3 regions of the Psychrobacillus sp. FSL K6-1415 genome follow, and region 3 is predicted to be linked to each of the others. Evidence: riboswitches for the same ligand, from Rfam matches in the RefSeq annotation. Region 3 holds a riboswitch; each other region holds the start of a gene.
The links. Region 3 has a riboswitch for lysine ahead of dapA (4-hydroxy-tetrahydrodipicolinate synthase). Riboswitches for the same ligand answer to the same signal wherever they lie in the genome.
Positions count from the first base shown of each region.

Region 1: linked by a shared signal. The riboswitch ahead of MKY60_RS20630 (transporter substrate-binding domain-containing protein) and the one ahead of dapA (4-hydroxy-tetrahydrodipicolinate synthase) in region 3 are both predicted to bind lysine.
Region 2: linked by a shared signal. The riboswitch ahead of MKY60_RS14060 (Na+/H+ antiporter NhaC family protein) and the one ahead of dapA (4-hydroxy-tetrahydrodipicolinate synthase) in region 3 are both predicted to bind lysine.

Region 1 covers NZ_JBBOOQ010000001.1:4,177,906-4,188,703, forward strand. The annotation lists gene MKY60_RS20615 (hypothetical protein) at 1-123, opposite strand, end outside; gene MKY60_RS20620 (amino acid ABC transporter ATP-binding protein) at 147-881, opposite strand; gene MKY60_RS20625 (amino acid ABC transporter permease) at 900-1,661, opposite strand; gene MKY60_RS20630 (transporter substrate-binding domain-containing protein) at 1,724-2,578, opposite strand; lysine riboswitch at 2,703-2,886, opposite strand; gene MKY60_RS20635 (YvrJ family protein) at 3,509-3,673, opposite strand; gene MKY60_RS20640 (helix-turn-helix domain-containing protein) at 4,123-5,427, shown strand; partial or broken gene MKY60_RS20645 (cation:dicarboxylate symporter family transporter) at 5,693-5,858, opposite strand; gene MKY60_RS20650 (response regulator) at 5,895-6,773, opposite strand; gene MKY60_RS20655 (ATP-binding protein) at 6,784-8,043, opposite strand; gene pgeF (peptidoglycan editing factor PgeF) at 8,181-8,942, shown strand; gene MKY60_RS20665 (methylated-DNA--[protein]-cysteine S-methyltransferase) at 8,997-9,485, opposite strand; gene MKY60_RS20670 (bifunctional transcriptional activator/DNA repair enzyme AdaA) at 9,478-10,023, opposite strand; gene MKY60_RS20675 (M14 family metallopeptidase) at 10,239-10,798, shown strand, end outside.
Region 2 covers NZ_JBBOOQ010000001.1:2,935,366-2,946,163, forward strand. The annotation lists gene MKY60_RS14000 (NifU family protein) at 1-128, opposite strand, end outside; gene MKY60_RS14005 (YuzD family protein) at 211-534, shown strand; gene MKY60_RS14010 (spore coat protein) at 816-1,241, opposite strand; gene MKY60_RS14015 (spore coat protein) at 1,281-1,802, opposite strand; gene MKY60_RS14020 (spore coat protein) at 1,941-2,144, opposite strand; gene MKY60_RS14025 (NAD(P)/FAD-dependent oxidoreductase) at 2,362-3,429, opposite strand; gene MKY60_RS14030 (YuzB family protein) at 3,557-3,793, shown strand; gene MKY60_RS14035 (TIGR01457 family HAD-type hydrolase) at 3,822-4,586, opposite strand; gene MKY60_RS14040 (DUF86 domain-containing protein) at 4,573-5,034, opposite strand; gene MKY60_RS14045 (DUF3055 domain-containing protein) at 5,119-5,385, shown strand; gene MKY60_RS14050 (YutD family protein) at 5,534-5,875, opposite strand; gene lipA (lipoyl synthase) at 5,890-6,825, opposite strand; gene MKY60_RS14060 (Na+/H+ antiporter NhaC family protein) at 6,935-8,494, opposite strand; lysine riboswitch at 8,575-8,757, opposite strand; gene yunB (sporulation protein YunB) at 8,806-9,576, opposite strand; gene MKY60_RS14070 (bifunctional metallophosphatase/5'-nucleotidase) at 9,619-10,798, opposite strand, start outside.
Region 3 covers NZ_JBBOOQ010000001.1:3,382,871-3,393,668, reverse strand. The annotation lists gene MKY60_RS16505 (DUF4256 domain-containing protein) at 1-92, shown strand, start outside; gene MKY60_RS16500 (M48 family metallopeptidase) at 398-1,051, shown strand; gene MKY60_RS16495 (hypothetical protein) at 1,323-1,511, shown strand; gene MKY60_RS16490 (SRPBCC family protein) at 1,884-2,303, shown strand; gene MKY60_RS16485 (methyl-accepting chemotaxis protein) at 2,543-4,243, shown strand; gene MKY60_RS16480 (YehS family protein) at 4,412-4,927, shown strand; gene dapA (4-hydroxy-tetrahydrodipicolinate synthase) at 4,991-5,878, opposite strand; lysine riboswitch at 6,105-6,284, opposite strand; gene MKY60_RS16470 (DHH family phosphoesterase) at 6,447-7,634, shown strand; gene MKY60_RS16465 (LLM class flavin-dependent oxidoreductase) at 7,918-8,976, shown strand; gene MKY60_RS16460 (polyprenyl synthetase family protein) at 9,647-10,798, shown strand, end outside.

The DNA of each region.
Region 1 (10,798 bases), 800 kb from region 3:
TTTCCACTCTGCTAATATTTTATCAAATGCAATTAAGTAATCAATGTTTGGAACATAAGATACTTTTAGTTGATCCACAAGCCAGTATTCCTGATCTTTTTTAATCAGATTGAAAAGGTTCACCTATCGATTCCCCCATGCTGTTGTTAGCTTAATGTTCGTTTTAAGAAAGCCTTTGTTCGATCTTCCTTTGGATTGTTAAAGATTTGTTCAGGCGTTCCTTCCTCAGCAATTACTCCTTTATCCATAAAAACAACTCGATCAGCAACTTCTTTAGCAAACTCCATTTCATGTGTAACTATTAACATAGTAAGTCCTGTGCCCGCTAACTCTTTCATCACCTTAAGCACCTCTCCAACCATTTCTGGATCAAGTGCGGAAGTTGGCTCATCAAATAACATAACATCTGGTTCCATCGATAGCGCTCTCGCTATCGCAACACGTTGCTTTTGACCACCCGATAATTGCTTAGGTTTAGCGTTTACATAATGATCCATTCCAACTACTTTTAAGTATTTTAAAGCAATTTTTTCGGCATCTTCTTTAGAGCGTTTTAACACTTTTACTTGTCCAACCATACAGTTGCTCAGCACGTTATGGTTGTTGAATAAGTTAAATTGTTGGAAAACCATTCCTAACTTTTTTCTGTAAGCATGGATATCGTGTTTTTCATCTAAAATATTCTCTCCATGATAGATGATTTGCCCTCCACTAGGCTTTTCTAACAAATTTATACAACGAAGTAAAGTAGACTTTCCCGATCCAGAGGAACCAATGATGCAAACAACCTCTCCTTTGTTCACTGAAAAATCTATATCTTTTAAAACCTCATGATTTCCGAAGGATTTACTTAAATGTTGAACTTCGATGACATTTTGCATAGATTTCTCCTCCTTCGTTTAATCTATATTAGTATTACTTTTTGTTAACATAAGTTGCGGTGGTGGTTGTCCAATCATGCTATAGTTTTCTGGTCCATCTAGTTTTCTTTCTATATAACGTAATATTAATGTTACTGTAAAAGTCATGACGAAATATAAAATACATGCTATAAAGAACGGTTCAAAATACTTAAAGCTTATTCCTGCAACTGTTTTTGCTTGAAAATATAGTTCCGTAACACCGATCACATTTAATACCGATGTATCTTTAATATTAATGATAAATTGGTTGCCTGTTGCTGGCAGTATATTTCGGATGACTTGAGGTAAAACAACACTCCACATTGTTTGGAAGTGATTCATACCAATTGCTTGTGCTGCCTCGAATTGTCCCTTATCAATCGAAATGACACCACCACGTACAATTTCTGCCATATAAGCACCCGTGTTAATCGAAACGATAAATATTGCAGCCATTGTACGGTCCATATCTATTCCAAAAGCTAGTGCAGAGCCATAGAATATTACCATTGCTTGTACAATCATTGGTGTTCCTCTGAAAAACTCAATATAAACAGAAAGAATCAGATTAACTATTTTTAATACAATACGTTTTAGTTTTCTCTCAGGCGTAGGAATTGTACGAATAACTCCTGCCAGCAAACCAATAACTGCTCCAAAAATCGTACCAATTATGGAGATTAGTAGTGTCATTCCTGCTCCACGAAGGAACATCGGCCAGTTACTTGTAATCATCGAAATAATATATTCAATGCTCATACATTTCCCTCCTTCCACATAAAAACCGACTGCAAAAAGATGCAGCCGGTATCACATCATTTTTATTCTGCAGCTGGTTGATTATTAATCGCCTTATCCATAATTTCTTGACGTTCTTCTTCCGTTATTTCCGCTAAAATTTCATTAATTTTATCTGTTAAGTCACTACCTTTTTTCAAACCTACAGCGACTGCTGTATCTTCTTCCTTTGCTTTAAATCCTTCTGTGAACTCCACCATTGCAAAGTTCTCGTTTGCAGAAGATGCGCTAATTCCTTCTGGTCTTTCAGATACATATCCATCAATAACTCCAGACTCTAATGCCACACGCATTGCCGCGAAATTATCTGACGCTGGTTGTTTTTGCACATCTTTAATTTGATCGATAACACCATAATGTGATGTATTTAATTGACCTGTAATTTTAGCACCACTAAAATCTTGAATCGAAGTAGCCCCTTCAAAAGCACCGCCTTTTTTTACTACCATAACAAAGTTGGAGGTGTAGTAGTTTTCCGAGAAGTCGATTGTTTCTTTACGCTCTTTTGTAGGTGACATTCCCGCTATGATTGCATCAATTTTGTCTGATTGCAATGATGGTACAAGACCGTCCCACTCTGTTTTGACGATAACTAGTTCTTTTCCTAATCCGTCAGCAATTCGTTTAGCAATTTCCACATCATATCCACCAGCATATTCCGCATTACCATCAATCTTCACTCCACCATTAGAGTCATCTAGTTGTGTCCAGTTAAAAGGTGCATAACCAGCTTCTAAACCAACTGTAAATGTATCTACTGCTGCTTCTTTACTATTATCAGATGAAGACCCTGAAGTTTCAGTAGCATCTGTTCCACATGCTGCTAATAATAATAACAAGCTTGCGAATATCGTTATAAATACTAATCTCTTTTTCATTTTAATTACTCCCTTTTTATCAGTGTATGTTTGTTCCTATAAAAAAAGACAACTTGTACAAAAAAAGACCTGAGATGAACTCAGGTCGCAATATGTATAGTTGCCCAAATCCTCTACTTTTCCCAAATGAGATAGCACACCATTATAAACCGGGATGTTTATAATGGACAGTCCTGCAATTATTAACTGCAGACCCAGCAAGTAATACCGAGAAATATTACTAACTTCGGCGACATTTCCTTCTCCATAGAATTATAGCTTCTCAAACTCCACTATGGACTGTTAAATATCGCGCCTCTACCTCACTATACTAAGTGAGGTCGTATTCAATTATGTTTCATAGTCTACATTAGACATACTTATCTGTCAACTGACTCTCGAAAAAACTATTTATACGTTGAGATTAATAGCTACATGATCAGATATACCAATTTTAGAGTAAAGATACTGCTAATGATTCTTCTAAAAAGATTCAAATCGATAAACATTTCCATAGTTGTTATTTACTTATCTGGCGTTCGGATAGGACTATCTAGTTTTGGATTCAATTAATTCCTATGGATAAACTTATCGGTACTATCCTTCTTGAAACAAGACAAGATTTCTACTGCATAAGAAAAATTAATTTTGGATTGTGGGCTTACGTAATCTATTCGGTAAGTTAAATCGTCAATAGGGGGATAACCAATTTTTTGAATGTAGAAGTAATTGTGGAAAATAAACTAAAAAATTATATTATGATTTACATGAAAAAAGTAATCCATTTTTTGAGTTAGCCACTCGGTATGGATTACTTTTCACTTCTGTCATTCTCGTTAAAGAAAATCGTAGGTTCAGAGTGAAAATAAGCTTAACTTCCATTCTTAAAAAGAGTTTTTTCTCTAGCAATTTATATAATCAACAGGATATCAGTTTCATCCATGTTACATGTTACTTTCTTTTTTCTATGCTATTGTTAACAACATTTGCTATATTGTGAATGGTATTTTCTAGAGCGTCTATTTTATTTTCAAATCGATGCAATAAGTAAATAGTGACTACAATGGGAAATCCAAAGTTTCCAATTAGTTGTACAATGTTTCCCTCGCCAATCATGCGTTATCCCCCTTTCTTTAATTTTTACCATTCCTTAAGCGTTGATATACCTGTTGAGTAAACCCCTTCGAATTGTATTCTAATGAGCTGACTTGTCCGAAAAGAGGAAAATCATCCATCAGTCTATTCCAAAATCACCTTGGATTTAAATTAATTGATATTTATCATATTATACTAAATATTTAGTATTTTTAGAATAACTATAAGTTGGGAAACACGCTCTACTATCTTAGATTATTAATACATATCTAATACTAATTTCTTAATTTAATGAAATTTTACTATATTTTAATAAAAATTGGATAAGTAAAAATCCTATATTCTACAACTTTCTACTACTTATTATGCTTTTCAACCAAGTATCAGTCGTTTCAAGTCGAACGATTGAAAAAGGATATTTTGTTTTTTTCAAGAATTAGTACATTACTAATTCATAAGGGGTGAAGAAAATGAGTAGTATAGGTCATATAATAAAATCGGAAAGATTAAACCAAAGTATGAAACAAACCACATTGGCCAAGGGAATCTGCTCTACATCCTACTTAAGCAAAATAGAAAATAATTTAACTATTCCAAGTGACGAAGTAATAACGTTTTTACTTAAAAAACTAAATATAGAAATAGATCAAGTATCCAGTGAAAAGGAAAATAAAGTTATTGCATCGTTATCTGAACTGTACAAAATGGGAGTATTAAAAAGGGACAAAAAATTTATAAGAGAATCCTTGCAAAAATACACTAATAAAAATCAATATTTTTTACAACTAAATAATTATTATAGTTATCACCTTTATCTATTTCGTCTCCTATTAATACTTGATGATAAGGAGGATAGCCTGCAATCCACCTATAACGTAATTGCAAAAATAAGAGATGGTATGGACGAGAAACAAAAGTTTATCATTAATCTAAACTTAGGACTTTATAGTTATTTGGATGGAAATTATCAAGAAGCATTAAGTCGATTAGAGATGTCTTTAAGATTTATAAATAATGGTAAAAATGAAGAATGGGAAATAGCTGATTTTTATAATGTACTAAGCTTAACTTACTCTAAATGCAATGAATTTTTTAATGCAATAAATTACGCTTCAAAATCATTACTTTTTTATAAAGACAATCTTTTATTTGAAAGAGCAATTGATAATTACATCGTTATAGGAATTGCACATAAAGAAATGAGAAAATTTCAAGAAGCAGAAAAGAACTATAATTTAGCGATGAAACTGGCAAAAGATTATAAACTGATTAATTATGAGGAGGTGATTTATCAAAATCTAGGTTCATTGCATGCAATTCAGGGGAGCCATGAAAAAGCAATTGAATTTTATAAGCTTAGTTTAAAAATTAAAGAAGAGGATTGTAACGCTGAAGGTTATTTACTAACAATTCTATCTATTATAAAAGAGTACTCCAAACAGTCTGATCATGAACAGGTCCTCAAATGGTGTAAGAAAGGCTTAAATAAAATAGTAGAAGAAAAAACCTCTAGCGAAGAAAATAGTTCTTATTATTTTCACTTACAAATTTATATAAATTACCACAATTTTAATGATGAACTAGAAATTGTATTAAAGGAAGCTATAAGTTATTTCGAAAAGGAACAGGATGAACGACATGTCCAAAAGTATTCCATTTTACTAGCAGACTACTTTTTTAAACATAATAAATTTAAAGCAGCAAGTTTATATTATCAAAAAGCAAATCAGTTTATTTTCAAACAAAAGTTTATTAATAATTGGGAGGATTTATAAAATGAAAAAAAAGATAATATTGTTAACTCTATCAAGTATTGTTGTCCTGTCTTTGAGCTTTACAATAAACACAAAGCAAATAAGTGAAAACGAACTTCCTAGACCTACATCAATAGGGAATTCATATATTTAAAATTAGCTGCTCGACAAGCTCAAGAGGTCAATTCGTTGGAACTATCCACTCAAGCTAAGCAGAGATTTAAAAACCGGCCATCCAAATAGATAGCCGGTTTTATTGTTTACAGTTATTATGTTGAACTTCCTTTACCCCAAATAGCGCAAATTTCATAATAATGTTTGTGACCCAGAACACTCCATCGGTGGTACTTGAAGAAAGCTTGAACAGGCTTTACTTTATCACCGATTGCTGCGATGCCTAATCCGAATAATACTGAGAAGAAAGTAGTTGGAGGCAATACTCCTGCTGCAATCACTTAAATATTTACGGAAGCAACTTAATCATAAGTCTATTTATAATTTTCAAGTACTTCTAAATAGAGTGCTTGAAGAAATTTTTTAATATTTACCTTTACTTTAGAAGAGTTTAACTTATCCTCAACTATTTCTATTGATAACTTTCGAATTTCTTGAAAATCGAAATATCGTGGTGCGTAATGTTCAAATTCTGGAGTGGTATAGTCAATTGCCCCAAGTGTAGCTAAATGTTGCATAGCTAATAATATCGTTCTTCGTAGTCGCTGTTCAATCGCCTTCATTTCTTTTTTAATATCCTCCGCGTCCAGTTTCATGGCAAGCGATTCATATATATCTTTTAAGGATGGAAATGTATTTAAAGGATTATTTTGCTGAATAAGTATTTCCACTATTGAGATTAGATCATTACTTCCTATTTCACCCACTATCCCCATGCCACTTAGCTTTGAGCTAACCATCTCTCTAACACTTTGCTTTTTTAGCACTGGTTTTAATGGAACGATATTTGCTAAGGAATCTTTTATTGCCAATAAAGAATCCTTCAATTGAAATTGTTCTGTTATTTTCGTTAATATACTCTGAACCTCAACACGATTAATGGGCTTATGAATAAAAAATTCAATACCTTTTATATATGCTTCTCCTACCATCTCTTTATTGACGACTTGAGAAATCATTATGAATTGCCCTTTAAATCCCGTGTTTTTCAATTGTTCAATCGTTTCAAGTCCATCTAATTTGGGCATTAGAAAATCGATGAGAACAACATCTGGTTCTGTTGTGAGAATGGGTGATATACATTCCCCCCCATTTTCCGCTTCGCCAATAACTAACCCCAACTCTCCCTCTGTTATAATTTTTTTAAGCATCAATCTGCTAGCTGCATCATCATCTACAATATAATATCGCAGTGTTCCTCCCTCACCTTCTTAAGTTTTTTGTTGGAATATTAATATTGAAAACAACACCATTTTCAAGAGATTCAATTAGTATATTCCCTTCCAATATATGTACAATTTCTTGAGTGTGGGATAGCCCAATACCTGTTGCAGCTACTCCCTGATCATTAAACTTAGTCGTATAGCCTGGTTCAAATACAATTGCTTGATCTTCCTGTGAGATACCTTCGCCAGTATCTCGAATAACAAACCATATATTTTGAGACTCCTCATACACATTTATATTAATTTCTCCGTTAATTAAAATTGCTTCCACTGCATTCGCAACCACATTATTCAATAATGCCAATAATGGAACTTGCTTCTCTGTTTCAAAATCAATTGAAATAGCAGAATGAATGGCAACTTGCTTTTTTAGCAATTCACTATATTTTTCATTGGCATGAATAACAAGTTCGAGTACCTCTGAGAGAAAGTAATACTCTCCCCTTTTTGTCTTTGTAATTTTCTCCATTCCCGCCAAAATACGTTGTGAATCCTTTTTCACCTCATGGATTTCCTGTGCAATATGAAGTGCTTGGACACTTAAAGAATGATATTCATGTTTTTTTAGCTGACGATATAAATCATAGCTAGATGCAGTAATTTGTTCAATATGATTCATCGATTTCTGTAAATAGAGTGTTTCTGCGTATAGATTTGAGCCAACCTTCAGCATCTCCCGCATACGCTTGTTATGTTCCATTATTGTAATTGAACTATATAAGCCCACTACAAAATAGCTTCGAAAAATGGCTACTAACGCGAGTAATACCCATTCTCGAAACTCAAAACTCACATGATTTAATAATAAATAACGAACAAAATACTCCATACTATTCGCCGTAAACTCGAGTACTGTAGCAATCGCACCAAGTAAAAGAGGTGCAGTTTTAAATCTATCTATCGGTATAACACTTAAACCAACTGCAAATAGAAAATAAAACAAAAATGCTGGCAAATGATTTTCGAGAACCCACCAAAAAGGGTTACTAGTAAATAACATATCTTCTCCGATTCGTACTACCACAACAGCAACTCCTGTTAAAAAACCAGTGAAGATAATCGAAGCTGGTTGAAATATTAACAGAAGAAAGAAAAAAGCAGCACTCCCTAAACCAAAACGGAAATCCTCTCCATTAAAAGGAATAACTTTAAACTCACTAGCAATTACAGTGATTAAAATTGTTATAATCAGAGCACTCCATTTGTTGGAGGCTAATTGATGTCGCTTTAAAAACATAAAACTCTCCCGTATGGATGTATTTAATAGTATGAGTATAACATTTTAAGGTCAACTATAAACGATGGGCACATAAGGAACGTTGTATTTTCTATACTTTCAAAACATACTAATATATAGTGAAATTAGGTGATAATATGAAGATAAAAATGTATGTAAACAATGGAAAGATAATTGCAGGGATGACAATGAAGGATAGAGATGAATTAGAACAAGGCAATATGGCTCTACATGTATGTATAAATCCAGAGCACGTTCTAGAAAACCGAAAAAAATTAGCCACTTCTTTATCTAGTAAGATCGATAATTTCGTTTGTGCCAATCAAACTCATAGTGTTCATTTTCATCGAGTAGGATTGACAGACAAAGGGCATGGGGCCATTACTAAAGATACAGCTATAGCCGATACTGATGCCTTGTATACTTTTGAACCAAATATTGTTCTATCTAGCTTTACTGCGGATTGTGTTCCAGTTATCTTTTACAATAAGATGAATGGTATAATTGGTGTCATTCATTCGGGTTGGCAAGGAACTATTAAAGAAGTCACCCCCAAGTTGTTGAAACACTTAAAAGAGGTGGAAAATTGTAATCCAAGTGACTTCCACGTGCAAATAGGAGCTGCACTAAGCCAAGAGAAATTCGAAGTCGATGAAGATGTCTATATAAAATTTGACAACTTGGGCTATGCCAATGACTTTATGTATTATAAGGAATCTACTAATAAATATCATATTGACAATCAGTTGACCGTGAAAAAGCAATGCGAACTTGCTGGAATCCCCTCTGAACAAATTACAATAGATCCTACCTGCACATTTAAAAGCCCAGATGGTTTCTCTTATCGAGAGGATAAACAAGCCGGACGGCATTTAAGCTTTATTGTGAGAAAAGAGTAGTCATCTGAAAAGCACATCGATTTCGATGTGCTTTTACTTATTCCCAGTTTTCTTTTAAAACCTCTTATTTTTAACCTTCTGCTCATGCTGAAGTAACCATTCTTTTCTCCAAAGTCCTCCGGCATAGCCTGTTAACTTTCCATTTGTCCCAATTATTCGATGACAAGGTACTACTATAGTTAACTTGTTCCTACCATTTGCACTTCCTACCGCACGTATAGCTTTTTCATTTCCTATTGAGATCGCAATATCTTTATAAGACCCAGTTTTGGCATAGGAGATACTTTTTAGAGCATTCCATACAGATTTTTGGAATATTGTCCCATTCATTACATAAGGAAAGGTAAATTCATGAAGCTCCCCTTTAAAGTACTCATCTATTTGAACTAGACAATCCTTTAGGACTTGAGGAGTCTCCTCCTGCACCTTATTTTCCATTTCTTCTCTTTCTACAAACAGAATAGAACTTATGGCTTGATCTGTCCCTATTATCTCTAAAATTCCAATTGGTGACTTGTAGTCTAGTGTATATAATTTATCCATCTAACTCATCCTTACCTGTTTGTTTTCTATACTCACTTGGAGAGCAGTTTTGTAAACACCGAAAAATTTTATAAAAATTTGAAGGACTTTGAAACCCAGTTTCATAGCAAATCTCCAAGTTAGTTAAGTCGGTATTTTTCAATAGATAGACTGCTTTATCAATTCGGATTTTTTCTAAATAGCTACGCGGTGTTTCCCTAGTTTCCTCTTTAAATAATCGTTCCAAATAATACGGACTTAGCCCAACATGATTTGCGATATGCTGTAACTCTAGCTTTTGTTTATAATGATTGACTAAGAAGCTAATAACATCTTGTACAACTTCTATATTAGGCGAGTGTTCTACCTCTGGTTTACATCTTTTACACGCACGATATCCCGCTTTTTCAACTTCTAGAATATCCTGATAAAATTCAACGTTTTTCATCTTTGGCTTTCTCGATCTGCAGGAAGGACGGCAATATATTTTTGTCGTTTTTACTGCGGTATAAAATAAACCATCATATAATCGATCGCAGGCAATAATTTTCTCCCACATTTCCTCGAAGGAAAAATGAATGGTATCCGTCAAAATATGCACCGTCCTTTTTTGATATCTTGTAATTCATTCTATCAATAGTTCTATAATACCGCGACCTCATTCTTGCTCTTATGGTCGGAAGAATGACTAGACCTTCGTATTAACTCCTCACTTTTTGAGGATTAGTTTCATATACTTTTATGATTAGTTTTTTATCGAAAGGTGGGAACGACATGGATGTATACGTTAGATCCGGGGACTCGGTTTGGTATTATAGCCAATTATTCACGATTCCTTTTAAACTTATTATTGATTCTAACCGAGATATTAATCCACAAATACTTTCGGTAGGTGTGCGTATTCAAATTCCAGGATACGTTACTATAGATTATCAAATTGTATCTGGGGACTCCTTATGGGCTATTGCTAGTAGTAGAAATCTTCCGCTAGATGCACTTCTTCTCGTCAACCCTACTCTCAATCCAACACGTCTACAAATCGGACAGACAATTAAAGTTCCTGTAAGAGTTACATGGAGAATTGTGAATGGAAAACAAAATTATGATTACAGTACGATGATAAATAACATTAGGCAATTACAAACTGTTTATCCATTCTTACAGCTATCCTCCATTGGTACTTCAGTTGTAAATCGACAAATACCCGAAATCTTAATAGGTAGTGGAGAAAAAAGAGTCCATTACAATGCTTCTTTTCATGCGAATGAATGGATTACGACACCTGTTCTATTAACTTTTTTAAATGATTACGCATTATCGGTAACTAACCAAAC
Region 2 (10,798 bases), 450 kb from region 3:
CCTAGAAGGCGTAGTTTTACAATACCATCTTCAATATCGACAAGCTCGCAGTCTCCACCATCTCTAAGTAAAAATGGACGCAATTTATCTAAAACTTCTTGAACTTGTTCATTCATTGTATCAGTCATTTCTATCGACTCCTTTCGCTATAATCATTATAATGTGAAGGAAGGAAAAAATCCAATAAAGAATTCTAAGGAGGTCACCATTATGTCGTTTCAATCTTTAAATTTAGAAGTTTATGGAGCAGATGTCGTATGCGCAAGTTGCGTAAATGCACCATCTTCTAAGGATACATATGAATGGCTACAAGCAGCCATCGACCGTAAATTTCCAAATCACCAAGTTACTTTCAGCTATATCGATATCGAAAAGCCAATTGAGAATGAGCGACAACAACTTATTGCCAATCGAATTGCCGACGATGAGTTCTTTTATCCACTTGTGATAGTTAATGATGAAATGATTGGAGAAGGCTATATTCAATTAAAACCAGTCTATGCTGCACTTGAGAAATATGGCTATACAGAATGATTCAATATCAAACGTTCTAGCAGCTTTTTCCAGTAGACATGATTGGACGTAGAATCGATTCACTTTTGAATAGAAATCCATCCACATGCTACTGATTTTATTGTTTCCTAATGCACAAAAAAGTTCGAAACGCTCGGTCTAGAGCATTTCGAACTTTTTCAAAGTGTTTCCCTACTTCTTAAAGTAATGTTTATTATCTTTACGCATAACTTCTCCGAGGATTGTATAGTTTATTTCTCACAAAAAATATATATCCATTATCATTGTTTCTGTCTATTCCATTATAAAATATCTAATTTTGCAATTATTGCTACAAGGATTTGAAGTGAAGCTTGAATGTTAACCGCCACATCAATGTCAGTCGTAGTAACTGTCACATTTCTGGATCCTTCAACAATAGTTCTTTGAGTGTTTCGTTGTCTACTCTTTGTAAATTGCTTAATGTCTTGAACCACAGCTCTACTTTGTTCAGAATCTCCGATAGTTGCAATGATAACTGCCACTATAGCTGCTTGAATCGCTATTTGTAAAGAAACAGCCACTTGTGTATCTGTCGTGTTTACATTAACACCCTCTGAATCCCTAATGATAATTACTTCAAATGAATTTTGCTCAATTTCAGCATCTTGAACACTCTCTTGCGGATCGACCGCATTGTTATTATTATCACAATAATCCAGTGCTCTCCATCTTTCTCTATTCTCCATATCATTCACCTCTATTCGTTTTAAAGTTAAGAACATCGATTAAAGAACATCTAATTTGACAACTAATGCAAGTAATATCTGAAGCATAGCCTCAATATTTACAGCTAAGTCGATATCAGTAGTTGTGATATTTACATCTTTTGAATTATCAATATAGATTCTCTGTCTATTTGTTTGTTCTGAATTGAATTGTTGAAATAATTCTTGTGTTATCGTTTGTCCACGGTCACTATCACCGATTGTAATACTGATTACTAATGCAATAGCTAACTGCAAGCCTACTTGTAATGAAACTGCTGCTTGAGTATCTGTCGTTTGTACTACGACGTTGCATGAATCTTTAATCCATATTAATTCATCAGATTCTTGATCTAAGATTGAAATTTGATCGGCCCCTTGCCCAACTGTTGCATCTAGACTTTCCCTAGTTACCGCATCATTATTTTCGGAAGTATCTTGAACATTTTCTTCATTTCTATATCTCATATCTTCTGCAGACTCTTGGTTATTTCTTTGCTTACATTTCCTACAATCTGGATTTCCACAATTATAACTTGACATATCTACACCCCCTTTTCTTTTCTATATTGCAAGATATGCATTTCCTAATCTATGAGGAACGGCAAAGTTAATTTTTTCAAATAGAAAGACGCCTAATCTTAGGCGTCTTAGAATAAAAGAATATTCATTTCAACTCTATTACTTGTTTGGTTTTTGTTTAACAAATGCTTCCACTTGCTGGGTCAACTCTTCTAACAACTCTTTAATTTCTTGTTTTTGTTCATCTAACAAATTTCCCTTTACACTCTCGATATCGACACCATTTTTTCGGAAAGCATTGTTTACTAGCAAATCAACGACTTTATTAGAAATTTTCTCTGGTTTCTCAGGTAAATTACTCATATATATACCTCCTTTACTTAAAAACTATTTCATATCAGCATATGCAACAATCCGCAAAGGGGAAACTGCTCGAATCACGCACTATTTTTAATAGATACAGAATTTCAGTCTTATTTTATCAAGAAGCAAATTTATCCAAATAAAAAAAGACCCTCTCAATTAAGAGAAGGTCCTTAAACTATAGGTATAAATGATACCTACATAATTACATTATATTTTACCCGTTGTGACGCTTATACATCCAAAGTAAGCCAGATTTCATCAAACGTGCGATCCTTCCAGTAACTGAGATGTCTGCCAAGTATGCAAATCCTTGTTTTTTCCCTAGAGAGCCCATGAACCCTTTTAGTTTGATTTCGGGCATCTTTTCTGGAAGCGGTGCATCTTTCCAGCGTGCTTGAAGTACTTTGACGATTTGCTCAGCTTGTTCTTCCGCTAATTGTGCACTTGGCGCTAATGGTAGAGATGCAGCATCCCCAACGACATATACATTCGGATAGCTTGGTAAATCATGATATTGTGTCAAAATAACACGACCTGTTTTATCTTTTTCACCTGGTAGTGCTCTTACAGGCGCTGCTGGTTGAATACCTGCAGTCCAAACAACTACATCTACAGGAATTACTTCTTCGTGATTGTATAATTTGTTCGGCTCTACTTTTGTAATGTTAGAATTACTAACTACGTCTACATTGTTATTATCAAACCATTTTTGTACATAATTACTTAATCTTTCTGGGAAGTCTCTTAAAACACGCGGACTGCGGTCAAATAACTTGATTGACAAGTCTGGACGGCTTTCACGAAGTTCACTTGCAAGTTCTATTCCGCTAAGTCCCGCTCCCACAATACCTACAACAGAACCAGAAGTTAGTCCCCCAATTTTATTGTAAGTATCTCTTGAACGCCCTATCGTTTGAATACTATAAGTAAACTCATCTGCTCCAGGTACGTTATGATATTTGTCCTCACATCCAAGTCCAATTACTAAATCATCATAAGAAATCGCTTGTCCATCAGCTAGTAAGACTTGTTTGCTTTCTACATCAATTTCTATAATTTCTCCGTAGGTAACTTTTAATTTTTCGTTTTCTGGGAAGGCTACTCGAATACCACTATCCGGAGATGTTCCAGCAGCTAGAGCATAAAATTCAGTCTTTAAACTATGAAATGGTGTTCTGTCTATTAAAGTAATTTCTACATCATCAGGAATATTATTTGGTAATAAGCGAAGTAATATTCGCATATTTCCATATCCCCCACCTAACAATACTAATTTTCGCATAATATTCTCCCTTAAATTTAATGTCATCTCAAATTATAATAGATTGTGATACATTTCACAATAGAACATCTTAATTGACGTTTTCTTTAAAAAAGAGTAGCATGACCATGTAGTGAGGTGAACAGCTGTGAATCCTATGGTTGAATTTTGTATAAGCAACCTTGCAAACGGGTCCCAAGAAGCTTTTGATATATTAGAACAGGACTCTAATTTAGATGTGTTAGAGTATGGTTGCTTGAGTTATTGCTCCCTCTGTTCTGAAACTTTATTTGCCATTGTAAATGGAGAGGTTGTAGAAGCAAATACCCCAAGCGAACTTGTTGCAAACATTTATCAATATATAGAGGACAATCCTCTATTTTAAAAGACTGAGGCTTTGTGCTACAGTCTTTTTATTTTGTCCATTCACTTAATGATTCCAAATAATAGGTAGGTTGCTCCGCTTGAACCTTTACTTCTGCTGTACTATTTACCCCACTATTCACGTGCACTGTATCAATCCCCATATGAATTCCAGTTAAAATATCTGTTTGATAATTATCTCCGATCATAACCATCTCTTCTTTGTCGAAGCCATACTGTTTTTGTATGAACTCTAACATAAATGACTGAGGTTTTCCCATATACAAAGGCTCGACTCCAGTAGAATACTCGACTAACTTTGTAAAAGCCCCATTACCTGGCAAAAACCCTATTTCTGTAGGGAAAGCATGATCACTATTTGTTGATAGAAACGCTGCTCCAGCTCTAACTGAAAGACAGGCAGTAGCCAGCTTTTCATAATTAATGTCACGATCAATTCCAAGAACGACAACATCTGCCATACCTTTAGTAATCGAAATACCTCTCGATTTAAGAGCATCTTCTAATCCAAGTTCACCAATCATAAAAACTTCTTTGTGCGGTATATACTCGCTAATATAATTTGCTGCAGCAATAGAAGATGAAATAATATGTTCAGTATCTACATGAATATCCATAATAGCTAGTTTTTCTTGCAGCTGCTTTTGCGTCATAGAAGAGTTATTTGTAACAAAAAAAGGCTGGATCTCATTGCTTTGTAAATAATGTATAAATTCCACAGCTTCATGAATTGGCGTTTTACCTCTATAGACAGTTCCATCTAAATCAATAAAATATGCTTTATAATTTAACATTAGAATCCTCAGGTAAAAAAGCTGAAACTGGTCCTAATTCGTCTATTAGATATGTTTCTACAGCTTTAGGAAATTCCTTTAAGTATTGTAAATTCTTTACGAGAATTCCTTCTAATTGCTTGTGATCTACCGCATAAAATTGACGAACAAGTACTTTTCTAAAATTTATAACTTCTTTTAAAGGGCCGTCCATTTCAACGGTGATAACTTTTTCATCTGTTAAAATATCGATAATATCATCGTACCCACCTGGATCACGCATAATAAATCCGTCGATCATCGAATTCCCTACATCGATAACAGATTCAATAATATTTTGACCAATTCGCTCGAACGCTAATTTGGATACTTCATCTGCTTGCCAATCTTTTTTTGTCTCTATAATGTTTAACAACTGGTTCATATGTGCCAATGTTAAAGCAATTTTTTTTCTATCTACAAAATACATTGAAAAGCCTCCTAATAGTTGCTCAGTTGATATATACTCCTATTCTATAGTACCATAATTCTATGGTAGGAAGGAGTGTCACTAGTGGAACGATTTTATTTGTACGATGATGTAGAGGATACCAAAACACGATTTGTAGGTTTTACAGGGGAATCCCAAAGATATGATTTAGCTATTTCCCAAAGCTCTCGTTTTTTTGGAAAAGTACTTGTGATGGATATACAATATGGACGGGCAGCTATAATCGGTCCCGATGATGTGGACGAACCAGGCTATCTGGAGCATGTATTTAATAGATCAGAAGAAGAAGCGCTGGAATTAAGAGATTATTTACGCGAGTTATTAAGTTAATATGAGGAGGCTAGTTGTGTTTCCTTACACTTCGGACTTGCTGATAGCCCATAAACTTACTATATTGGCCCTTAAGCCTCGTGCTATAACCCATAAATGTGAGATAAGCGCCCATACATCTTCCAACAACAAAAAAACCTTAAGCAGATCATAATTGATCTTGCTCAAGGTTTTCGTTTACTTCTTTTATTGCTTCTACAGAAACTACTTTTGGTGCTACTCCTATTTTCTTCACGACAAAATAGGCACAGCCAAAATTACAGTATTCATATAAATAATCTTTCATCGTCCCTATTTTCGTATCAAATGTAGCTTTGTGACTACGATCCTCAAAAAAACCTTTAAGACGAAGCTGACCATAACCCCAATCGCCCATAATATAATCGTATTTAGTTAATATTTCACTATAACGATCTAAAAAGGCTTCTTCTTTAAATGCCTCACGAAAATCTTCTATAATCTCATAAGTAAAGCCTTCTGCAACTATCATTTAATCACCATCCATTAGCTATTTGGAGTAGCTAGAAGTTCCTCACCTTGCAATTGTCTTTGCTTAGCCGCAGCGTTAACCTGTTCATCTGCGTGATAACTACTTCTAACAAGTGGACCAGCTTCACAATGTGAGAATCCTTTGCTCATGGCAATTTTGCGCAATTCTCCAAATTCGGCTGGGGTATAGTATTTAAGAACTGGTAAATGCTTTTTGCTAGGTTGTAAGTATTGACCTATCGTCATTATATCTACGTTGTTAGCACGAAGGTCATCCATCACTTCTATTATCTCTTCATGTGTTTCCCCTAAACCTAGCATTAACGATGATTTTGTCGGAATACTTGGTTGCATTTCTTTTGCTCGACGCAGTAATTCAAGGGAACGATCGTATTTTGCTCTTGCACGAACTCTAGGAGTAAGTCTACGAACCGTTTCAATATTATGGTTAAGAATATCTGGTTTTGCATCCATAATATTACGGATATTCTGCTCAATCCCACCCATATCAGAAGGTAAAACTTCAATTGAAGTGAAAGGATTTTTTCGTCGAATCGCACGGATAGTTTCAGCAAAAACCTCAGATCCACCATCTTTTAAATCATCTCGAGCAACTGCTGTAACAACAACATGTTTTAGATTCATAATAACAACCGAATCAGCAACTCTTTCTGGTTCTGCCAAATCCAACTCATTAGGTAGTCCGGTTTTCACTGCACAAAAACGGCATGCACGTGTACAAATAGCTCCTAAAATCATAAATGTAGCAGTTCTACGTGAACCCCAACACTCATGTATATTTGGACATTTTGCTTCCTCACATACTGTATTTAGATTATTTTCACGCATTAACTTTTTAAGACCTTTGTATTCATCATTCGTATTTAACTTGATTTTTAGCCACTCTGGTTTTCTTTGGTACTCTGTTTTCGTTGGTTTACACGATGTCATTTCATCTCGACCCCATTCTAAATAAACTAACTACACTGTTGTCAATGTAACATATTATTTAATTGCAAACAACCATACAAATAACAGAGACTTCCAATTTTAAGATTAGCTAAACTACTCTTTTACTTTTGAGACTCCATATAGAGAAAAATAAGATAAGGATGATGACTACCGTTATAAATCCAAAGATAACGGAACCAGTAAGACCTAGTACTAAATATCCAATTGCAGCAATGACTGCACTAACAATCGCATAAGGTAACTGGGTCATTACATGGTCAATTACGTTAACGCCTGCACCAGTTGCAGACATAATGGTTGTATCAGAAATAGGTGAACAATGGTCTCCAAAAACTGCACCTGCTAAAACTGCTGCTAAAACAGGTAGTAGTAATTCTGGCTCTACTACCATAATGATGCTTGCACCTATTGGCAGTAAAATCCCAAACGACCCCCATGAGGAACCAGTTGCGAAAGCCATAAATGCTGTTAAAACAAATAGTAAGAATGGGATTATCCCTACTGGAATATTATTTTCTGTAACGATTTTAGCCAAAAACTCACCAGTTCCCAGTGCATTGATTAAAAATGAAAGTGCCCAAGCAAATATTAAAATACAAATAGCCGGTAACATTGAATTAATACCAGAAATAACTGCTTTCCCTAGCAATCCAACATTCGCTTCTGGATTTTGTTTGAATTGACGAGTGTATAATAGTATTGCTAATATACTCGATACAATTCCACCTATAAATAATGAAAGTGGTACATCTGTGTTCTCAAAAATAACAAATAAGTTCATCACTTTTCCTGAAGCCTGGTACCCTGTCCAAAACATTGAAGCTAGTGTAACAGCTATTAATGATACAATCGGTAAAATTAAATCATTCACTTTTCCATAATTATTTTCCGGGAAATTACCTTGTAAATCACCTGGATTAGATTTATTTGGATCAAAAAGCACTCCTGTTTCTTTTGCACGTTTTTCATGTTTTTTCATCTCACCTAAATCATTGTCTGTCCATGCTATAAAAAATACCATTGCAAGAGCAGCAATAACATAGAAATTCATCGGGGCCATTATCAGAAATGCCTGAAGTGGTGTATAGTCTGTTACTGCATAAGTAGCGAAAATAACACCTAACTGACTTATTAGAAATGCTCCCCAGCTAGAAACTGGAGAAACTACACAAACTGGTGCTGATGTAGAGTCTATAAAATAAGCTAACTTTGCACGTGATACTCGATGAGAATCTGTAATTGGACGTGCAATCTGTCCAACAGCAAGTGCATTAAAATAATCATCTACAAAAATAATAATTCCTAAGAAGACTGTTAATAGCTTAGATCCACGATTTGTTTTAATACGTTTAACAGCCCATGCTGCAAAGGCAGTACTTCCACCAGATAAGCTGACAATGGCGGTAATTACGCCTAGCATCAATATGAAAGATAATATAAAGATATTGTACACATTTAATCCATTTTCCCAAAACGATGTGATAAAGGAATCCCAAAGAATATTTAATGAGTCAATTGGCGAAAAACTTTCTACTAATAAAGCTGCCGAAACGATTCCGGCCCCTAATGATAGCAAAACTCTCTTCGTAACAAGCACCATTACAATCGCTAGTAATGGCGGTAAAATCGAAAATATCGTATTTTCCAAAACAAATCCTCCTAAATATAAAAAGCCAACCTAATGTATATATAGGTTGGCTTTTAGTTAAAATTTTAAGCATAAATTTTATACTCTGTAGCTCTCCATTTATACTGGTGTATAAATGACAGTGTTATTTTTGTTCAAAATAACCCCAACTAGATTTGTCTCGACGATCAGCATCTAATTTCGGCATAACTTCCTTCCGTTTACAATCACAGTTGTCATTCTCCTGTAAACTACTCTTAAGTCATGCGGCCTCTACCTATTCTTATTCATTTCCACTAGTATATCAGTAAATACTATAATTTTAAGGTTTTTTATTTTTCTGGTAATGGTAATGGAACTTCTATTGATGGAGCTGCATCACCATCGCCACCTGTGTATATATAAGGAACCTGGCCTTGTACAATCCCCATTGCAACAGGTATACTCTGTTCAACTGTACTCATTTTACTTGCTAGAGGAACGATTATTTGTACATTTACTTTAATGTGAATATTGACTTCTACATACGCATTATTAATACCAAATTTTGTAATCGAAGGTACTACATTCGATTGTACATTACCGATGACGTGAAAGCGTATTGGAATTTTCGGGCCTAAATTACCGATAAGGGGAATATTCGTCGCTTGCCCCATTGGCACGAAAAATACGACTCCACCTTGATCCTCCATCGTTTGTTTATCGTACTCGATGTCATCTAAGTAAGGTAGGCTTGAAAAGTCCCCCTGCTCAGCCTGCTCCAAATGGGCCTGAACTAATTGATTTGTATCAGCCAATACACGATTAATTATTTCTGTATTAAATCGTGTAGTTACCATTGTGGTACTATCTGAAGGAACCTCTTCGATTATGTCATTTACATCGAGCGTATTGGAAATTCTTGAGTTAATCGCTTTATTGATTACCATAGATGCTATTTTATTCGTTTGAACTTCTGCATATTGTAGATAGGTAGTAGTCAACTGCTCATTAATATAATAGATGAGACCTCCAACTGATAACAAGAAAGCAGTTAAAAAAATAGCTATTTTACGCTGATTAGTAAAGAAAGCAAATCGTTTTTTTTTCTTTCTATAGAACAAAAACAATCCTCCTAATTACTACATATGTAAGGAGGAGGACTTTCATGACTTATATTCATTTTTTTCTTGCTGTCCATACCATTTCACGATATCACGAATCATCTCCGGCATAAAGTATTGTTTTGGAGCAAACTTTAATGAAGGAAAAAAGTAACCGAAAGTAAACATATCTAAAGTTGCCAATGTATAGATTTTCTCGATTTCAAGAGGTATTTCATTGACTAACACTGTTCCATCTTCCAGCTCTTGAAGCTGTTCATATAGGATTGCTCCAAGATAGTTGCCTCTGAACCCTAGCCCCTTTACTTCAAGCTTTGGCCATTTTTCATTTTTTCCCGTACGAATAACCTCGAGTAGCTCTGCTCCAGTTAATGTAATAACACACGGATTAATCGGGTGAGGCAAACATTGGTGTAAGTCACTTGCAGTAATTGACCCTTGATGAAGATCCTTTAAGAAGATACCCGCCGGAAACATTGCACAGTTTGCATTAGTAAAGGAAAGTAATGCTTTTCCAAAAAAATGAGATAAATCGGATTCCATAAACCATTCCTTCTTTAATCTGGAAGGATTGTAGAAAGCAATACTAGACATTTCAGCTATTCCTTCATTTTCCCAAGCTAACTGCGTATCATTTGCGTTAGAGGGAACTGGCAGTGTTTCTGTTCGAATTAATACCGCTTTCTTAGATTGGATAACCCTTTTCACATGATCAAACTCCAACGTTACAAGTCCAACATTCATACCAAATTTACCTGTCGCTGCTTGCAACGAATTCCCTATTACCTTACCTTCTTCAAAGGCGTGATGTGTATGTGACCCCAAAACTAAGTCTACTTGTGGAATTTCCAAAGAAATTATTTCATCCTGTGACATGCCTAAGTGAGACATACAAATAAGTACATCCACTTGTGGACGAAGTATAGTACATACCTCTTTCAGACGTGGAATCGGATCTTGAACATGCCAACCTAACTTTTCATAATAAATGCCATAATCTGCAGTTGCCGCAACAATTCCTATTTTAATGCCTGTTGGTGTCACATGTATTTTATATGGTAATACCCATGTAGGAATATTCCCTTCCAAATCAGTAAAATTGGATACGATCACTTCAAAATTAGCATCTATGTATAACGCTTCCAAGTCATTATGACTTAAGGTGATTCCCTCGTTGTTCCCAATCGTTACATAATCATATTGAGCGTCATTTAACAGTTGT
Region 3 (10,798 bases):
GTGATAGTCGCTACGAGACTGTTTTTGTGTACCACAATGGAGCAGACTCGTACTATGCTGCAAGGGGATTCAGAGGCACTCTAAGAGTTTAGATTTATCCCGCATTAACTGGCAGTAATACACCCATTTCAAGGCTTGGTTTAAGCAACAAAGCATAAGTGGGAGACAACTGCCCGTAAACGCCCGAATGGTTCAACCTACAATCAGTGGGGGATGATGGAAACCCCCACTGATTGAAGTTTCACTTTATACAAAGCACTATTTGTATTTTAGAGTTAAGGTGTCAGCTCCTCATACAATTTTGAATTGTATGGGGAGCTGACACCTTTTAATACGTTGATAACATTAATAAAGTCGAAAATAACAGCAAAATTTATTATTAAAAATGAGGGTAGTTATGAAAGTTGAATTTGAAAATAATATCATTGAATATAATGTTCAGTATGGAAATGGGAAGAAGCTGTCTATTCATATAGATACGTTGGGTTTCATTACTGCTAAAGTTCCAAAAGGCACAAGTAAAGAAATGATTGATAGGGCAATAGCAAGCAAAGGAAAATGGATACTAGAAAAAATCCATGAAATTAGAACAGCTCGAGAATTACCTAAGGCAAGAGAGTATCACGCTAACGGAAAGTTTTTGTACATTGGTAAAGAAAGATTTCTCCACGAATTAATAGATTGTAGTGATTTAAATGAAGAGGTTCTTAAGAAAAATCTCAAGAAGTTCTATAAGGATAGATGCAAGACTATTGTAGAGGAACGTATAAAAATATATCAAAAACTGCTGAAAGTTAAACCTAAAATCATTGAAATAGTTGAGTCTAAAGTCAAGTGGGGTAGCTGTAGTTCGGATAAAAAGATTACCTTTAACTTTCGTCTTGCTATGGCTCCAGTAGAAGTAATCGATTATGTGATAATCCATGAATTATGTCATATAACTCATATGAATCATGATCGATCCTTTTGGCGGCGCGTTGGAAGTATTATGCCAGATTATAAAGACAAGGAAGAGTACTTAGCGAGGCACAGTAATTCGATGTCTCTTTAAGAAACGACCACATTTCCGAAAAATGTGATCGTTTTTTTGCACTTAACAACTTTATCTGGTAGATACATTCGTGTGAATTCAAGCAAACGTGAGTGTTGTGATTTCCATGTTTGTTTCTGACACAGGAGACGTTACAATTTTCATCTTCAATGCATATCTAATTAAATCTTTTAACTGTGCTTATACCCTCCGTGTATCTTAGTTGTTTGCATATTTTATAAAGAGGGGAAAAGTTGTATTGTCCTCTTTGATTAATTTATAGGAGGGAGGAATGGACATGCTATTTTTTGTAAAGGAAATACAGAAAGTAAGTAAAAAAGTGGGGCCGGAGGGACGGAATGCAATGAGATTACAAGATCCTCGCATAAATGGTCAATTGCTGAGGGACCAGAAAGCCCGGGAGACAGAAGCTAAGGAATTAGAGAATCGTAGAAATCGCTTATTGAACGGAGATAACTGATAAGGATATAAGGCGTTGCTTCACCGAGTAAGGTGTGGCTACGTCTTTTATTTTATCAATATGAATCTCTAATATTTGATGATATAAAGTGCAATCTGGAACTATAAAACTAAATGTAAGGAAGAATCTATATGTTTAGGTCAGTATCAATTAAATCTCGATTTATTAAAATCGCTCATAGTTGTTCAACAAGGGCAAGTAAAAGTTATTTATAGTTCTCACATTGTGTTGAATATTTAGTTATAGATTAAAGTGCCTTCAACTTCCACCAATTTGTTTTTATTCGATTAATTTCCGAAAAATTAGAAGGATTAATTGATAGAAACAGCGAATCTAAAGGAGATAACATAGTAAAAGGAGACGATAAAATGCATACGAAATCATTCGATAATAACGATTGAAGCAACTGTACATGCACCGATTGAAAAAGTGTGGGAATATTGGACAGTGCCTGCCCATATAACGAAGTGGAATAATGCTTCTGATGAATGGCATACACCAAACGCAGAAAATGATTTAAGAGCCGGTGGGAAATTTGTTTCTAGAATGGAAGCGAAAGATGGAAGCTTTGGTTTTGATTTTGGAGGCATTTATGATGAAGTACGTAACCACGAGTTCATTTCTTATAAATTAGAGGATGGAAGAAAAGTTCAAATCACTTTTATCGCCGAAGAAAACGACACGAAAGTGGTAGAAGTATTTGAAGCTGAAGCAGCTAATCCGATTGAAATGCAGCAAGAAGGATGGCAGGCGATATTAGACAATTTCAAAAGACATGCGGAGCAACAGTAATTTTACGTGTATAGAAAAGGTGCTTGGTTCTATTAGTGAACCAAGCACCTTTTCTATACTTTTTTATTGCTGAAAAAAATAGATTTTTGATCACTTCACAGCCTTTAAAATAATCCGATAAACTAGTATAAGGTTATAGAGAGTCAGTTTTCTTATTGTGAGAATGTGTTGATAATCGTAAATTTATAAAGGGTCTTATAAGAAAAGAGAGTTTGAGTAATTAAGAACAGGGGGGTTCTATGTTGAAATTAAAAGGAAAGCTGATTAGTACTTATTTGATAATTACTGTATTCATTTTTGTAGTGGCAGGTGTGTCATTGTTAGCACTTGGTGCTACTAACCAACACTCGAAAGAAATGTATCATAATCGTGTTATACCTTTAACGGTTGTTGTAGAAATGGCAAGTTTAACAGAAAATACGAGGGTACAAATGCTGTCTGCTGTGTTAAATGAAAATCCTGAAAAGACGCAAACAGCAAAATCGAATATGGAAGAAGTGTCGTTACTCATCGAACAGTACCGGGGGCTTGTACTTGATGAGAATGGAGAAAAAGCCATTACGAAATTTGAAACAGATTGGAATGCATTTACAACTATAGTACAATCGAATATCGGATTAGTTAATGCTGGTAACTATAATGATGCCCTTGTTGGTCTAAGAGCGGGTGAGGAAGCATTTGCGGTTTCTAGAGATAGTTTACTAGTATTAAAAGATAGAAATATCTCCCTTGCGGAGGAACTGAATAATATCAACAAGTCAGCATTTGAAACAAATCGATTCATCGTATTTGTTATTACATTTGTTGCATTGATAGTAGCCATTGTTATTGGTGTTGTTATGGGCAACAAAATTGGAAATCCAACACGTAAAGTAGCAGAAAGACTGGTGGAAATTGCATCTGGTGATTTAACTAAGTCACCATTAATTACGAAGCGAAAAGATGAAATTGGAATATTGGTCAATGCCACAAATGAGATGCAACAAGATTTACAAAATGTTATTTCTGAAATACATTTGGCTTCCAATACATTATCAAGTCAATCTGAGCAATTATCTCAATCAGCAGAACAAGTTAAAGTTGGTAGTGAGCAAATCGCAACCACAATGCATGAGCTTGCAAATGGGGCCGAGACACAGGCGTCCAGTGCATCGGATATTTCTGAAATGATGGATGGTTTTGCACAAGCTATTCAAAGTTCAGACGAGTCGAGCAAAGGTATTGTTGAAGATTCTCACCTTGTGACACTAGGTGCCGAGGATGGACAGCAGTTAATGGAACTATCCGTTAATAAAATGAAAGATATCGATGGAATTGTCAAAGTCTCTGTGGACCGAGTAAAAGGATTAGACGACAAGACGAATGAAATATCAACTCTAGTTGAGGTTATTCAATCTATCGCCGATCAAACAAACTTACTGGCTTTGAATGCAGCAATTGAAGCAGCAAGAGCAGGCGAGCATGGAAAAGGATTTGCAGTTGTAGCGGATGAGGTGAGAAAGCTTGCGGAGCAAGTATCCCATTCAGTTGGAGAAATTACCGATATTGTCGCAACCATACAAAATGAATCTCAATCAGTAGTTACCACTTTAGAAAACGGTTATAAAGAAGTAACAGATGGAACAGAACAGATTCAACGTACTGGTGAAAAATTTAAAGAAATTACAAGTGGTATTCATGCAATGACAGAAAAAGTTGAGCAGATTTCAAAGAATTTAGCACAAGTTAGCGCAAATAGCCAACAGATTAATGCATCTGTTCAAGAAATTGCTTCAGTTTCAGAGGAATCTGCTGCAGGTGTAGAAGAAACAGCTGCGTCTGCTGAGGAATCCGTTGGTTCAATGGAAGAAGTAGTAGCAAGTTCCCAACACTTGGCGACAATTGCTATGAATCTTGCTGATGCAGTTTCTAAATTTAAAACAACTAAAACAGCAGAATAAAAAGTGCCTGGTTCTAATGCAATTCTGAATTGTGTTAAACCAGGCATATTTACTTCTTATGAAAATAATTTAAAAGTTAAATTTGTAAGGCAGTAACATAGTGGAATTGAAATCGTGTAAAATGGAGAAGATATTGGTTATATTGAGAGTTTTATAGGAGGTTAATAAATGGAAAATAATGATATATTAATCAGATTAAGATATGCCCTAGATATTAAAAACAAAGACATGGTAGAGATTTTTAAGCTAGGTGGCATTGAACTTACAAAAGAAGATGTACTTAAAATTCTTACTAAATCAAAAGAAGTTAATGATGATGAAGAAGTAGTGGAAGATGAAAATCATATGAAGTGTAACAACAAGATGTTGGAATCATTTTTGAATGGTTTAATCACACTTAAAAGAGGTAAACAGGATCCAAAACAAACACAACCTACTAATAATCCAGAGCCTGCAGAGCAGCAGAAGGATCATGTGAATAATATACTCTTAAAGAAACTAAAAGTAGCTTTACAGTTAACAACGGAAGATATGCTGGAAGTATTAGATGATGGTGGGATTATTGTATCTAAAGGTGAACTAGGTGCTATTTTAAGAAAACCAGGGCATCGTAATTATAAGGAATGCGGGGATAATTTTGCGCGCAAATTCCTTAAAGGTTTAGCGGTAAAATATAGAAATTAATAAAGAAGGGCGAATTCATAATTGAGTTCGCTCTTCCTCTTTATCTATAGACAATTGAAAATGCTATATTTTCACGGTTTGTTGCAATGTGGATAATACTTCTTGTAAAGAATTCAGCTCTTCTTTATTCAAAGGAATCATAGGTAAGCGAACACCACCTACAGGAATTCCTTTTAAATTTAATGCCGATTTTACAGGAGTTGGATTTGGTGCTGCAAATAGTGCTTTCATGATAGGTAAAAGACTGCGATGATCCTTAGCAGCTTCTTTTACATCGCCACTATTAAACTTTTCAATCATTGTTTGCATTTCGTTCCCAATAACATGTGATGCTACTGAAATAACTCCTGCTCCACCAATCGATAGTACTGGGATTGTTAACCCGTCATCACCGCTATATAGTGAAAAATTTTCAGGTGTATTTTGAATAATTTCAGTCATTGTATCTAAATTCCCGCCAGCTTCTTTAATAGCTACGATGTTGGGAATATCGGAAAGTCTTACAACGGTTTCTACTGACATATTGACAGCACTCCGACCGGGAATATTATATAACATAATCGGTAATGATGTAACTGCAGCAATTGCTTGGAAGTGTTGGTACAATCCTTCTTGTGATGGTTTACTATAATAGGGAACAACAAGCATAATACCATCGACACCTGCATCAGCTGCTTGTCTTGTTAAATCGATGGATGCTTTTGTGTTATAAGAGCCGGTGCCAGCAATTACCGGAACTCTACCATTCACAACTTCTACTGTAAATTTAAACAGTTTAACTTTTTCTACCTCTGTTAATGTCGGAGATTCTCCGGTCGTACCAGATATGACTAAACCATCTGTTCCATTGGCTATTAAATAATTTATTAAGTTCCGTGTAGCTGGAAAATCGATTTCCTCATTATGATCAAAAGGAGTCACCATAGCCGTTAATATTTGTCCAAAATTCATAACTTCTCCACATCCTCTAGTTTTATTATTAAAAATTCAGGGAGAAGGGCGGTATCAATTATGCCTCGACGTAATTACGTACAGATAATGAATTACACTAGTGAAATTCAATATCTATGACATCCGCCGGAGGTATAACTTGACGGTTGTTTAGTCAAGTTATGTAGACGCAAAAAAGCAACAACGAGGGCTCGTTGTTGCAATAGAAATAAAGTAATATTTCCGTGCGTAAGATAGCCCTCCATATAGTCTCCTATATGACAATTCAGTGTTTATTCAACAGCAGAACCAGCTTCAAGAAAAATGAGATTCTTTCAACTTCGGCAAATTCCCCTTTCCACAAATGTCAAAGGATCTCATTATCCTCTAAATGTGTACTGATGGTCTTCGCGCCTCTATCCTTACTTCAAATGTATTTGAAATAAGAGAATATTTAATTATTAAAATAATACATGTTTTTTAATACTAATGCAACAGTTTACCTGTAAAATAAATATAAAGCTATTTAAGGTCAGTATAATTAATAAGTTTCATACGTTAAAACCATACTATTCAAGAGGTGAAAAGGATGTATAAATTATTGTCTCATAATGATTTAGATGGTGTCGGATGTGGCATTTTAGCAAAGCTTGCTTTTGGTGAGCAAGTGAAGGTGCGTTATAATTCGATTTCCTCCCTTAATCGAGAGATTGAATACTTTTTAGAAAATGATGAGCCAGATACATTTTTATTTGTAACTGATTTGACTCCAAATGAAGACAATGAAAAAAGGCTTAATGATTTTTATAATGCAAAAGGGAAGGTCCAACTAATTGATCATCACAAATCTGCCTTACACTTTAATGATTATGAGTGGGGATATATTCTAGTAGAAGATCATGAAGGCAAATTAACTTCAGCTACTTCATTGTTATATGAATATCTTGTAACAAACAAATTGTTGGAACCAACTGCAGCACTCACAGAATTTGTAGAATTAGTTAGACAGTATGATACATGGGAATGGGAGAAGAATGAAAACCACCAAGCTCACTCGCTTAACTCACTATTCTATTTAATATCGATGGAAGAATTCGAAGAAAAAATATTAGAGAGACTTCGTACAAATGATCATTTTGATTTTGATGAATTTGAAAAGAAAATATTGAAAATGGAAGCAGACAAGATTGACCGTTATATTCGTCGAAAGAAAAGAGAGATTGTCCAAGCAACCATAGGGGAACATTTGGCAGGAATTGTGTATGCAGAAACTTACCATTCAGAGCTAGGCAATGAACTAGGAAAAGAATATCCACATCTCGACTATATAGCGATAGTAATTATGGGGGGGAAAAGAATTTCCCTTCGTACTATATATGATCATATTGATGTATCTGAAGTTGCTGGTCAGTTCGGCGGCGGAGGACATCAAAAAGCATCTGGATGTACCTTAACAGAAGAAGCTTATAAGTTATTTGTTTTGGACACATTCCATCTGCTACCGATACTAGAAGATGCAAAAAGAAATCAATATAATTTGAAACAATCATCATTTGGTTCATTTTATATGAATAGAAAAAATGATACGTTCATTTTGTATTCTAAAAATAATCAGGATTGGATACTTGAAAAAAATAAAGCCGAAATAGGACAAACCTTTACTAGTTTTGAAGAAGGAGAGCGATTCCTAAAAAGAAACTATGAGGCAGCTTTGGTAAGGGATGACTTGTTCGTTGATTACTTAATGAGCGAAGTGAAAAAAAGAGACAATTCATGATGACTTTTCAACTCTAAGGATTCTAATCTATTTACTTGCGCTCGTCTGCTAAATACTTGCTTTCAAGAAGCAGGTACTTGCGGAGTGCCCTTACTTACTTGCTTTTAATCTGGATTTACTTGCTCTCGAATTACTTATACTTGCGGAGTGGTAATTTAAACCAAAAATAGCTACCTCTAATAAAACCGGAAAATTGAATATAAATAGAATGATAAGGTATCATTAATGCCGACAGACTAATTATAAAAAACATGAAACCGCAGAAATTTAGGGGGCAAATTAAATGGAAATTGGAATAACAACGTTTGTAGAAACAACACCAGATGTAAAAACAGGCAAAGTAATTAACCATGCTGAGCGTATACGTGAGGTTGTTGAAGAAATTATATTAGCGGATCAAGTTGGGTTAGATGTATTTGGTGTAGGGGAACATCACCGAAAGGATTATGCGGCTTCTGCCCCAGCTGTTCTTCTAGCTGCAGCTGCTTCACGGACGAAGCAAATAAGACTCACAAGTGCTGTAACAGTACTTTCTTCTGATGACCCAGTGCGAGTGTTTGAGGAATTTTCTACATTAGACGCTATTTCTAATGGTCGTGCTGAAATCATGGCTGGACGTGGTTCCTTTATCGAATCTTTCCCCCTTTTTGGCTATGACTTAAAAGACTATGATGAACTGTATGAAGAAAAGTTAGATTTGCTATTAAAAATACGGGAGTCTGAAATGGTTACATGGGATGGTAAGCATCGAGCTGCTATTCAGAATCGCGGGGTATATCCGCGTCCCGTTCAAAACCCTCTACCGGTTTGGATTGCAAGTGGTGGAACTCCACAATCTGTTGCACGAGCTGGTTTCCTTGGATTGCCACTAGTGCTGGCGATTATCGGAGGAAGTCCATTACAGTTTGAACCACTAGTGAGGCTATATAAGAAAGCTGCTAGTGAAGCAGGTCATGATGTGTCCAAGCTGACAGTTGCATCCCACTCGCACGGTTTTGTTGCCGAAAGTACCGAAATGGCAGTAGATAAATTTTTTCCGCCGACACAGCAAGCGATGAACGTTTTAGGCAGAGAACGCGGATGGGGTCCGTATACGCGTTCAACCTTTGATGCTGCACGTAGCTTGGAAGGTGCCTTATACGTAGGAGATGTGAAGACCGTAGCTGATAAGATTATATTTCTCCGTAAAAACGTTGGTATCACACGTTTTATGCTTCATGTACCAGTTGGTTCAATGCCTCATGAAGACGTGATGAAAGCAATAGAATTACTAGGTAAAGAAGTGGCACCGATAGTTCGTGCGGAAATAGCTAGATGGGAAGCAGAAGGTAAAAGTAATTAATAAAGTTCTTTCGTAAAAAAATATATATGAGTAGCTCTAAGGGAACGATTTTCGTTCTCTTTTTTTAAAAGATATTATATAAAATTTACCTGTGAACACTGGGTTCAAGGCATTTTCATGAATAATTAATCTCGCTGACTTCCGTTTCAGGTATGGTACAAAGGTTAAGAGTGCCACCTCGTATGGCAACGCCTTCGTGCCCCACATCCTGTGGGCCTTCGCGGGGGAAGTTCATCGCCCATTGGGATACGTTGTGATGGTTCATCTGACTCCCTCATCCCGCAGGAGTCGCGACCTTGCACTACAATCAAAGTAATGAGTAATGCTCGAGAAGATTTCCCTTATTACTAGCGTTAATTTCTGCTGGAAATTTTATCATATAATTCACGTTTATTTAGTTGTTCCTGCTTCCAATTATCAGTTTTTGTACATGGTTGATTGGAGCGCAGTTCGGAGCGGAAATCAACGGCATATCTAGGAAAGAGGACCGGGAATCATTTTGCCTGGTTTTTTTTATTTTTTTTATTATGAAGCAATGATTTCACTCATAGAAATAGAAAGAGTAGTAAATTCAGATGTTTAAAACAAGTTATAAATAGGTTGAATGTTATAATAAGAATAATATTTAGTATGAAAAACGTATAAAAGAGAAGTGAAGGTGAGTAATGATATGAAAGAGAAAATAATTATCAATGCCGATGAGTGCTACCAGCAAGCAGAGGAGAAGGCCAATCATTATTTCCAATCACTTTATGCGCAGGCCCAAAAAAAGACATATGTGAAAGTTCTAACGGAAGATATACATTTGTGGAAACATAAACATATCCGTCATCCCATATTTTCCTTGTTTTCAAGAGGGAAAGGAAAAACTAATACTAGCGAGTATCACAATTATATAAAGTGGCTCAATTATACAGGGAAATTAGATAGTTATTTGAATCGAAGCATTTACTATATTTTTATGCGAGATTTAGGTAAAGCATTGAACTCTCCAGACACTGAAAATCGAATCCGCAGTATAGTGGATAGTTTAAAAACTCAGCTTACATCTACGACGGCAGACCGTAAGAATGATGGGGAGCTATTCAGTATGACTGCTTTGTATCGCCTTGCACAGAAGGAAGGAGTAGAATCGACTTTCATATGGTTGATCAACAAACTAAAAAATGTATCCACAAATATTCCAACAGGAATGAATGCAGAGCATGCACAGCGAAAACTTATTAAAATCATTGCTGGAGTAATTATGCAAGAGAATGAAGAGATGGACGAAGAAGTTACTGTAGAAGACAGGAAACAGAGGCTTGATAAAGCAATTAGGCTCGGTTATTCCTACGGGCTTACCTATCCGTTTATTGACGATCTCCTAGATGCAGAAATTTTATCGGACGAAGAAGAAAAACAATACGCTTATCTGATACGTAGCACACTTACTACAGGAGTAGTGCCAGAACTAGGTGATTGGGTTGGAAATAATGCAGAGTTAATCCGATATATTCACACAGAACTTCGAGAAGCTTTTGAATATATTAAGGCGCATCAACGACCAGAGACAAGAAATAGTTTTTTTGAGCAATCTTATGTGTTTTTTAATTCTCAAGAAGTGGATCGAGAAAAGGATTTAACTAATGCAAAATATACAAACGAAGAGCTGTATATACCAGTTATTCTAAAATCTGCTTCTTCTCGATTGATTGTTCGTTCCGTAATTGGAGCTCCTGAAGATGAGGGATTTGACAGCCGAACATTTTTTTATGGCATTTACAATCAACTGGCAGACGATTTTGCAGATATGTTTGATGACCTGAAGGATGGTGCGGTA